DNA from 2 places in the Vibrio sp. QJM3NY_27 genome. Region 2 is predicted to be linked to the other one. Evidence: predicted binding sites of a transcription regulator. Region 2 holds the regulator's gene; the other holds the start of a gene.
The links. Region 2 encodes PurR, which represses purine synthesis genes. Its sites were predicted from a motif close to TNANGNAAACGTTTNCNTNA; they were not measured.

Region 1 (4,235 bases), 440 kb from region 2:
CTTTCCACTGCTCTGCTGGCATTTGCTTTTCAGCAAGTTGACGGCAGTAAGTCTGCATGTTGTCCCAAGTGATAATGAATTTGTTGCTCATAGTATAAAACCTAATAATTTTGTCATGTTATTAGAGGCTATTTCAAACATAGCCTCTTCAGCGATTAAGCAGAAATCTAGACGATTAAGCGAAAATGTATTTAAGAATAAAGATAACCGACATTACCCACACAGCAGGTGAAACGTCGCGACCTTTACCACTTAGCAGCTTAATTGCAGCGTAAGCGATGAAACCTAGTGAGATACCCTCAGCGATAGAGTACGTCAGCGGCATAAGCAGACATGTTACCACGACTGGTGCGGCTTCCGTAAGATCACGCCAATCAATGCCAACTAGGCCAGACATCATCAGAATTGCTACATAGAAAAGTGCACCTGATGTTGCGTAAGCCGGAATCATACCTGCAAGTGGCGAGAAGAAAAGAGCCAGTAGGAATAAGATACCAACAACAACAGCAGTTAGACCGGTACGACCGCCTTCAGCAACACCCGCAACACTCTCAACATAAGAAGTTGTGTTTGATGTACCTAGCAATGCACCAATAGATGTTGCTGTAGAGTCAGCAAGCAGTGCTTTGTTCAAGCGCGGTAGTTTACCGTCTTCTTTGATTAGGTTTGCTTTCGTTGCAACACCAACCAGAGTACCCGCTGTATCGAACAAATCGACGAACAAGAATGCGAATACAACTGAAATCATACCGATTTCAAATACAGCAGAGAAATCAAGCTGCATGAATGTAGGTGCAAGGCTTGGTGGTGTCGACATGATGCCGCCGTATTGAACGTCACCGATCGCAATACCAATCGCTGTGATAGCGAGAATCGCGATCATTACTGCGCCTTTCACACCACGGTGAACAAGAGCAATAGTAATAAAGAAACCAAGCGCGCCTAAGATAGGAGCAATCGCGGTAATGTCACCCAGTGAAACTTTAGTCGCTGGGTTAGAAACAACGATGCCTGCATTGCTAAGCGCGATAAACGCTAGGAAAAGGCCGATACCAGCAGAGATACCAACACGCAGAGACATAGGGATCGAGTTGATAATCCATTCACGAATCTTAAAGATACTTAAGAAGATGAAGATCACGCCTGATACGAAAACCGCTGCTAGAGCAACTTGCCATGTATAACCCATACCCATTACAACAGCGTAGGTAAAGAATGCGTTCAAACCCATGCCTGGAGCTTGAGCAATTGGGTAGTTAGCAACAAAGCCCATGATGAAACAGCCAATAGCAGCCGCTAAACAGGTTGCTACAAATACAGCGCCATGGTCCATACCAGCATCAGCTAGAATCATTGGGTTTACAAAAATGATGTAAGCCATTGTTAGGAAGGTTGTTAGACCTGCGATGATTTCAGTGCGCACATTGGTGCCATTTTCACTGAGTTTGAATAGCTTTTCGAACATTATCGAATCCTATAAGGGTAAAAAGTAAACGGTTGCGTAAACGATTGGCTGTGGATTATAAAGTTATCAAATAACAAATTCCAGATAGAATTAAGGCTCTAATCGATATTTATCAGAATGCCGTATGAAACAAAGCGATTAAAAACGAGAAGTAACAAGAAGAATAATGATTAAAAACAATGGTTTAATCAAAATAAAGGCGATAATATTACTTGGTTATTTTTTCAACCATCGGTTATTTCCATTGAGAATGTAGCCATCATATTCTCAATTTAAACCCACAAGAGTTGTGTATTTTTCAACAGAATCAGTAATAAGACGCAAATTGATATTTTGGCGTTGAAAAAATAACCACTAAGAACAGCAAAGAAAGTGACAAGCGAAAGCGGTTTGGGAAAGTAGCAGGCAAAAAAAACGCCACTCAAAACTGAGTGGCGGTAGAATCTGTCAACCAAAAGGGCTGTAAAAGAATTCCAATATATAGGGGTGAACAAAACTGTTCGAGTTACATGCTTACGGTATTAGTAACCAAAGCTTGTAGGGTATGCAAAGTTGCTAGTGTAAACAGAGCTGTTAATCCAGAACATTGCAGATGGTAAACCTTTCATAACTATCACCTTAATAAATCAATAAAAAACGAATTTGATTTCTCGGTTCCTTGGAGGCGATAAAACGGACTCATCCTTTGAGCATTTACTCTTCATCTCAGAAGTTGGTTATTAATATACTCTAAAGAAAAAAGATTACAAGTATTTTTTGCTATACGTCACACTTTTGGTCAATTTTGGTTATTTTGAAAACTTATTTATGTAATTTAATTACACAATGGAATTAAACAAACGTTTGCTTGCGCCATTTATAAGCATCAAGTCCCTTAATTATGATCAGATGGACAAGACCGCTTTCAAAATTTGAGGTATTTGAGGTTTATAACCGCTACTCGTCAAAACGCTCAAGTGGTATGCTGTTGCCATCAAAACAGACCCATATTTTAGATTTTTATTCTAAGTTTTTACCTATAGAAACCCTAAATATATGGTTATCAAATAAAAAAGGAGTCATCCGTGTCTGAATTCCATTCTGAGATCAGTAAATTGTCCCCTGCCCCTATTTGGCAGTTTTTCGATAAAATTTGTTCAATCCCGCACCCTTCTAAACATGAAGAGGAGCTTGCTCAATACATCATTGCGTGGGCAACAGAGCAAGGCCTAGATGTACGTCGCGACCCAACGGGCAACGTATTCATCAAAAAGCCAGCAACGCCGGGTATGGAAAACAAAAAAGGTGTCGTGCTACAAGCTCACATCGATATGGTTCCACAAAAGAACGAAGACACTGATCACGACTTTACAAAAGATCCAATCCAGCCATACATCGATGGCGAATGGGTTACAGCAAAAGGCACAACGCTTGGTGCTGATAACGGCATGGGTATGGCTTCTTGCCTAGCGGTTCTTGCTTCAAACGAAATCCAACACGGCCCTATCGAAGTTCTACTCACTGTAGATGAAGAAGCAGGCATGACTGGTGCGTTTGGTCTTGAAGCAGGTTGGTTAGAAGGCGATATCCTTCTTAATACTGACTCAGAGCAAGAAGGCGAAGTGTACATGGGTTGTGCGGGCGGTATCGACGGTGCAATGACATTTGAAATTGCACGTAATGCGATTCCAGCTGACTTCGTAACACGCAAGCTAACGCTAAAAGGCCTAAAAGGCGGTCACTCTGGTTGTGACATCCACACCGGTCGTGCAAACGCAAACAAACTGATTGCTCGCTTCCTAGCGGGTCACGCAAAAGAGCTAGACCTTCGCATCGTCGAATTCAAAGGTGGTAGCCTTCGTAACGCAATTCCTCGTGAAGGTTTCGTAACGGTTGCTGTTCCTGCGGCAAACCAAGAAAAACTGGCTTCACTATACAACTACTACACAGAGCTGCTTTCAACAGAGCTAGGTAAAGTAGAAGACAGCATCGTGACTTTCAATGAAGAAGCTTCAGTTGAAATGGGCACACTAGCATCAGCAGACCAAGCTCGCTTTATCGCGGCACTTAACGCATGTCCAAACGGCGTGATTCGTATGAGTGACGAGATTGAAGGTGTTGTTGAAACATCTCTAAACGTAGGTGTTATCACAACGGAAGAAGATTCAATCACAGTACTTTGCTTGATCCGTTCTCTTATCGACTCTGGTCGCAGCCAAGTAGAAAGTATGCTTCACTCTGTTGCTGAACTAGCAGGCGCAAACATCGCGTTCTCTGGTGCTTACCCAGGTTGGAAACCAGACGCAGATTCAGAGATCATGCATATCTTCCGCGACATGTACGAAGGTATCTACGGTCACAAGCCAAACATCATGGTTATCCATGCTGGCCTTGAGTGTGGTCTGTTCAAAGAACCTTACCCGAACATGGATATGGTTTCTTTCGGCCCAACGATCAAGTTCCCACACTCTCCTGATGAGAAAGTGAAGATCGACACAGTTGAGCTGTTCTGGAACCAAATGGTTGCATTACTTGCTGCGATCCCAGAAAAAGCATAAATCGATTCGCTAGTGTTTTTCAGTAAATGGTGTTTCCAATAAATGGGCTCTTCAATAAATAGCACTTTTCAGTAAACATCGTTTATTAAGAACAAAATAAAACAGGTACTCATGAGTACCTGTTTTTGTATCTAATCTTTGTCACTGCTACTTGTGACTAAATAATTAAGCGCGTGAAGCCGCGTAGCTTTCTAGCTCATCAATTGAAGTTTGTGCTACGACTTCGCCGTCGA
Region 2 (4,235 bases):
GACATAGTCTTATCTTTAGATTCGGCCAGATAGGCAAGACTGATTAACCAAGTAATTTGCAGGTTTCCAGTTCGTAAACAGTAAAAGCTAAGCAATAAAAAAGCCGAGACATCAATGATGTCTCGGCTTTTTACGTTTAAATATCGTTGTTGATTAATCACTCTCGCAGGAAATCAATCACCAGCGAACATGTAACCTTCACCGTGAACCGTTACAAAAATTTGTGGATTCTTAGGGTCAAACTCCATCTTCGCACGCATACGACGGATTAACACATCGATAGTTCGATCGTTTGGAGCATCCACTCGGTGACTGATCATATTCAGAATGCGTTCACGACTTAATACCTGGTTAGGATAAGAAGAGAGCGCAACCAACAGTTCATATTCAGCTTTAGTCAGTTTTACCGGTTCGCCGTTTTTGCTTAGCGCACGACGAGGGATATCAAACGTCCACTCACCAAAACGAACCACAGATTCGTCTTCAGTCTCTTCAACCTTACCTGCTGCTGTTTTACGAGCGGCAGAAATGCGCCAAAGTAGGTTTTTAACTCGAACCAATAACTCGCGAAGTTCGAAGGGTTTAGTAACGTAATCGTCAGCGCCCATTTCAAGGCCAACGATTTTGTCGATGCTATCCGTGCGTCCAGTAACTAAAATAATTCCAATGTCTGATTGACTGCGTAATTCGCGAGTTAGCATCAATCCATCTTCGCCTGGTAAGTTGATGTCCAGCATAATGAGGTCAACGTTATTATCTTCTAACACGTTTCTCATTTGAGCGCCGCTTTCTGCTTCGCTTACTGTGTAACCTTCGTTCTGGAAGTATCCGACCAGTTTACTGCGGGTTACCACATCATCTTCTACGACTAATACGTGATAGCTCATCTACACCACTTTTCTTATTTAATAGTTTCAGTGACTATTCTATTCATAACTCGTAACAATTCTAGTGGTACACAAGATAAAAGCCAGAAACATGGATCTTTTTTGATACAAGACAATCTTAAACCTTGCTATTTATCGTCCATCGCAATTCAATATAGGCATTACTACTAACGAGTAACTTTGCGTTTCGCAAATAACCTTGTTATTCAGCCTTGGTGTGCTTTGCACAAGTAATTTCAAGATGCATATAAGTAACACCACAAGACTAAATCAGGATCTAAGAAATGAAAGATACGAAAGCGTTCAACGAGCAAAGAGCAGAAATATACTGGTTGCTATCAAGCTTATTCGCTAAAGAGCTCACTCAAGAAGAACTCGATCACTACCACTCTGTTGAAATTCGTTCTTTCCTAACTGGTTTAGGCGAAAATGAAACACTAAAGCCGGCGATCGATAGCCTAGTGGATGCGCTAAACCGCCTACAAACGCGTGAGGATGCTCAACTAGAATTGTCTGCTGACTTCTGTGACTTATTCTTAAAAACAGATAAGCATGGCGCACTTCCTTACGCTTCTATGTATATCGGTGAGACTGGCCTTTTGAATGATAAGCCAGCAAAAGATATGGAAGAGATCATGGCCAAGCACAACTTAGTGGTGAACCAAGACCTAAAAGAACCAGCTGACCACATCGCTATCGCACTCGACTTCCTTGGCAACTTGATCATCCGTTCTAATGAAACGGAACTTGAAGAAGAGCTAGAAAAATCGTTCATTGTTCAACAGCAATTTATAGAGCAACAACTTCTTACTTGGGTACCAAAGTTCAACGTTAAATGTCATGACGTTGACGAATTCGGTTTCTACGCATCAGTCTCATCTCTGCTACTTGCATTCTGTACATTGGACACCCAATACCTCGCTGGTGAATAAGCTTATTGGATGACTCGTTAAATAAATTCAGAAGAATGTGACAATTCACCCGGATTTCCGGGTGAATTTTATTGCGAGTAATTTCTAGTCAGTCTAAAATTGTGACCGCAAACGATAAAATATGAAACATTCACGAAATGCTATGCTTATTATAGTTTTGAGCATTTCGGTGTTAAGACAAGCCGCTCAATAGCGGTTTTTTGTTTTTTAGCACTTTAGTACCCAAAGAGCCCTACAAATTTAAGCTCTTAGTTAGGTAGCTTAACGGCTACTTCATTCCGTACTTTGGGAAAGTAGCTTCTAATAGGATAAAACCATGGCCACTATAAAAGATGTCGCTCGCTTAGCAGGCGTATCAACAACAACCGTTTCTCACGTAATCAACAAAACTCGCTTTGTTGCAGAAGCGACGCAAGAAAAAGTAAATAAAGCCGTAGACGAACTGAACTATGCACCAAGTGCCGTTGCTCGTAGTTTGAAGTGCAATACAACCCGCACTATCGGCATGCTAGTTACTCAATCAACTAACCTATTCTTCTCTGAAGTTATCGATGGTGTTGAAAGCTACTGCTACCGTCAAGGTTACACTTTGATTCTGTGTAATACGGGCGGTATCTATGAGAAGCAACGTGACTACATTCGAATGCTTGCAGAGAAACGTGTAGATGGCATCTTAGTTATGTGTTCTGACCTAACTGAAGAGCTAAGAGGCATGTTAGACCGTCACGCTGACATTCCTAAAGTGATTATGGATTGGGGCCCTGAGAGTTCTCAAGCAGATAAGATCATCGACAACTCTGAGGAAGGTGGTTACCTAGCGACCAAATACCTCATTGAGCACGGTCACTCCAAGATTGCTTGTTTAAGTGGCCACTTAGACAAAGCGGCATGTGTTGAACGCATCGCGGGTTACAAACGCGCACTCAACGAAGCTAAGATTGCTACCGATGATAACATGATCATTGAAGGTAACTTCGAGTGTGATACTGCGGTTCTTGCTGCAGAGAAAATCATTAAGATGGTAGATCGCCCAACGGCCGTATTCTGTTTTAACGACACCATGGCACTCGGCCTAATGAGCAGATTGCAAGAGAAAGGAATTCGTATCCCTGAAGATATTTCAGTGATCGGCTATGACAACATCGAGTTGGCTGAATACTTCTCTCCGCCGTTAACAACGGTTCACCAACCCAAACGTCGTGTTGGTAAGAACGCTTTCGAAATTTTGTTAGAACGCATTAAAGATAAAGACCATGAAAAGCGTGTGTTCGAAATGCACCCTGAAATTGTTGAGCGAAGCACAGTTAAAACGTTAAATTAATTGATAAATTCAGTTTAGTTTAATCAAGCGCACCTTTAGGTGCGCTTTTTTTATCAACAACATGAATGAACCTGGTATCATACTGGAAAGATCATTAATTGAAGCAATATCACATTTTGAAATAACAAGTGTGAGCCTCATTCAACAAAAACTTTATTCTATTCAATCAGTCACGCACAGGGCAAATCACTTGAAAGAGTGAGACGCAAAGCTTCCGGCCTAAACCACTCGTTGGTATGGTAGCGGGGTTACCGATGGCAAAATGCAGTAACTACTAATAATTTAGTAATTTACGGCTAATTGACAATTTAATTGCAACATTTTGCTAATCTCTCGGACCTGCTTATTTGGTGGCGTAGTTCAAATACACCGAGATAAATAACATGGATAAACCGATACTAAAGGATTCAATGAAATTATTTGAATCCCTAGGAAAAATAAAATCACGCTCGATGTTTGGTGGCTTCGGTCTTTTTGCTGATGACACTATGTTTGCTCTGGTTGTAAATGACCAGCTGCACATACGAGCAGACAAATGCACAACGAAACAGTTCGAACAACAAGGGTTTCAACCGTACGTCTACAAAAAACGTGGTTTCCCTGTCGTTACTAAATATTTCGCTTTACCCGAAGGCCTGTGGCAAGACCAAGAGAAAATCTTGCAGCTTGCAACGACGTCTCTGGGTTTTGCTAAAGAAGAAAAAGCTGAGCAATCTTCAGCTAAGCCTACTCGACTCAAAGATCTGCCCAACCTTCGACTCGCCACTGAGCGTATGTTGAAAAAAGCAGGGATCGATTCCGTAGAACGTTTATATGAATCTGGCTCTGTAAACGCATTTAACGCCATCAAAGAATCACATGCGTCTTCTGTCAGTATTGAACTACTTTGGGCGCTAGAAGGCGCGATCAATGGCACACATTGGTCTGTTATACCGCAGCAGCGTCGTGAAGAGCTTATCAATCGCGTCAATTAACATTGTAAGTGAAAAACTATATACATAACTAAGCCGCATTTACTGCGGCTTTTTTTATATCTGCTGAAAGTTAATCTATGCTTTGCCTGTCTATCTATACTAATGGTATACATTGAAAATT

Region 1: a site for PurR is predicted at 1,486-1,505, ahead of AC3CIA_RS12400 (NCS2 family permease). Genes of this name have one in related genera too.

Annotation. Positions count from the first base shown of each region.
Region 1 covers NZ_CM173511.1:2,785,344-2,789,578, forward strand. Annotated here, with positions in the region: gene gpt (xanthine phosphoribosyltransferase) at 1-91, opposite strand, end outside; gene AC3CIA_RS12400 (NCS2 family permease) at 176-1,465, opposite strand; gene vcdP (small protein VcdP) at 1,987-2,073, opposite strand; gene AC3CIA_RS12410 (aminoacyl-histidine dipeptidase) at 2,530-4,002, shown strand; gene AC3CIA_RS12415 (DUF3332 family protein) at 4,168-4,235, opposite strand, start outside.
Region 2 covers NZ_CM173511.1:2,349,043-2,353,277, forward strand. Annotated here, with positions in the region: gene torR (two-component system response regulator TorR) at 174-887, opposite strand; gene torD (molecular chaperone TorD) at 1,172-1,819, shown strand; gene purR (HTH-type transcriptional repressor PurR) at 2,136-3,140, shown strand; cyclic di-GMP riboswitch class I at 3,311-3,396, shown strand; gene AC3CIA_RS10430 (TfoX/Sxy family DNA transformation protein) at 3,524-4,114, shown strand.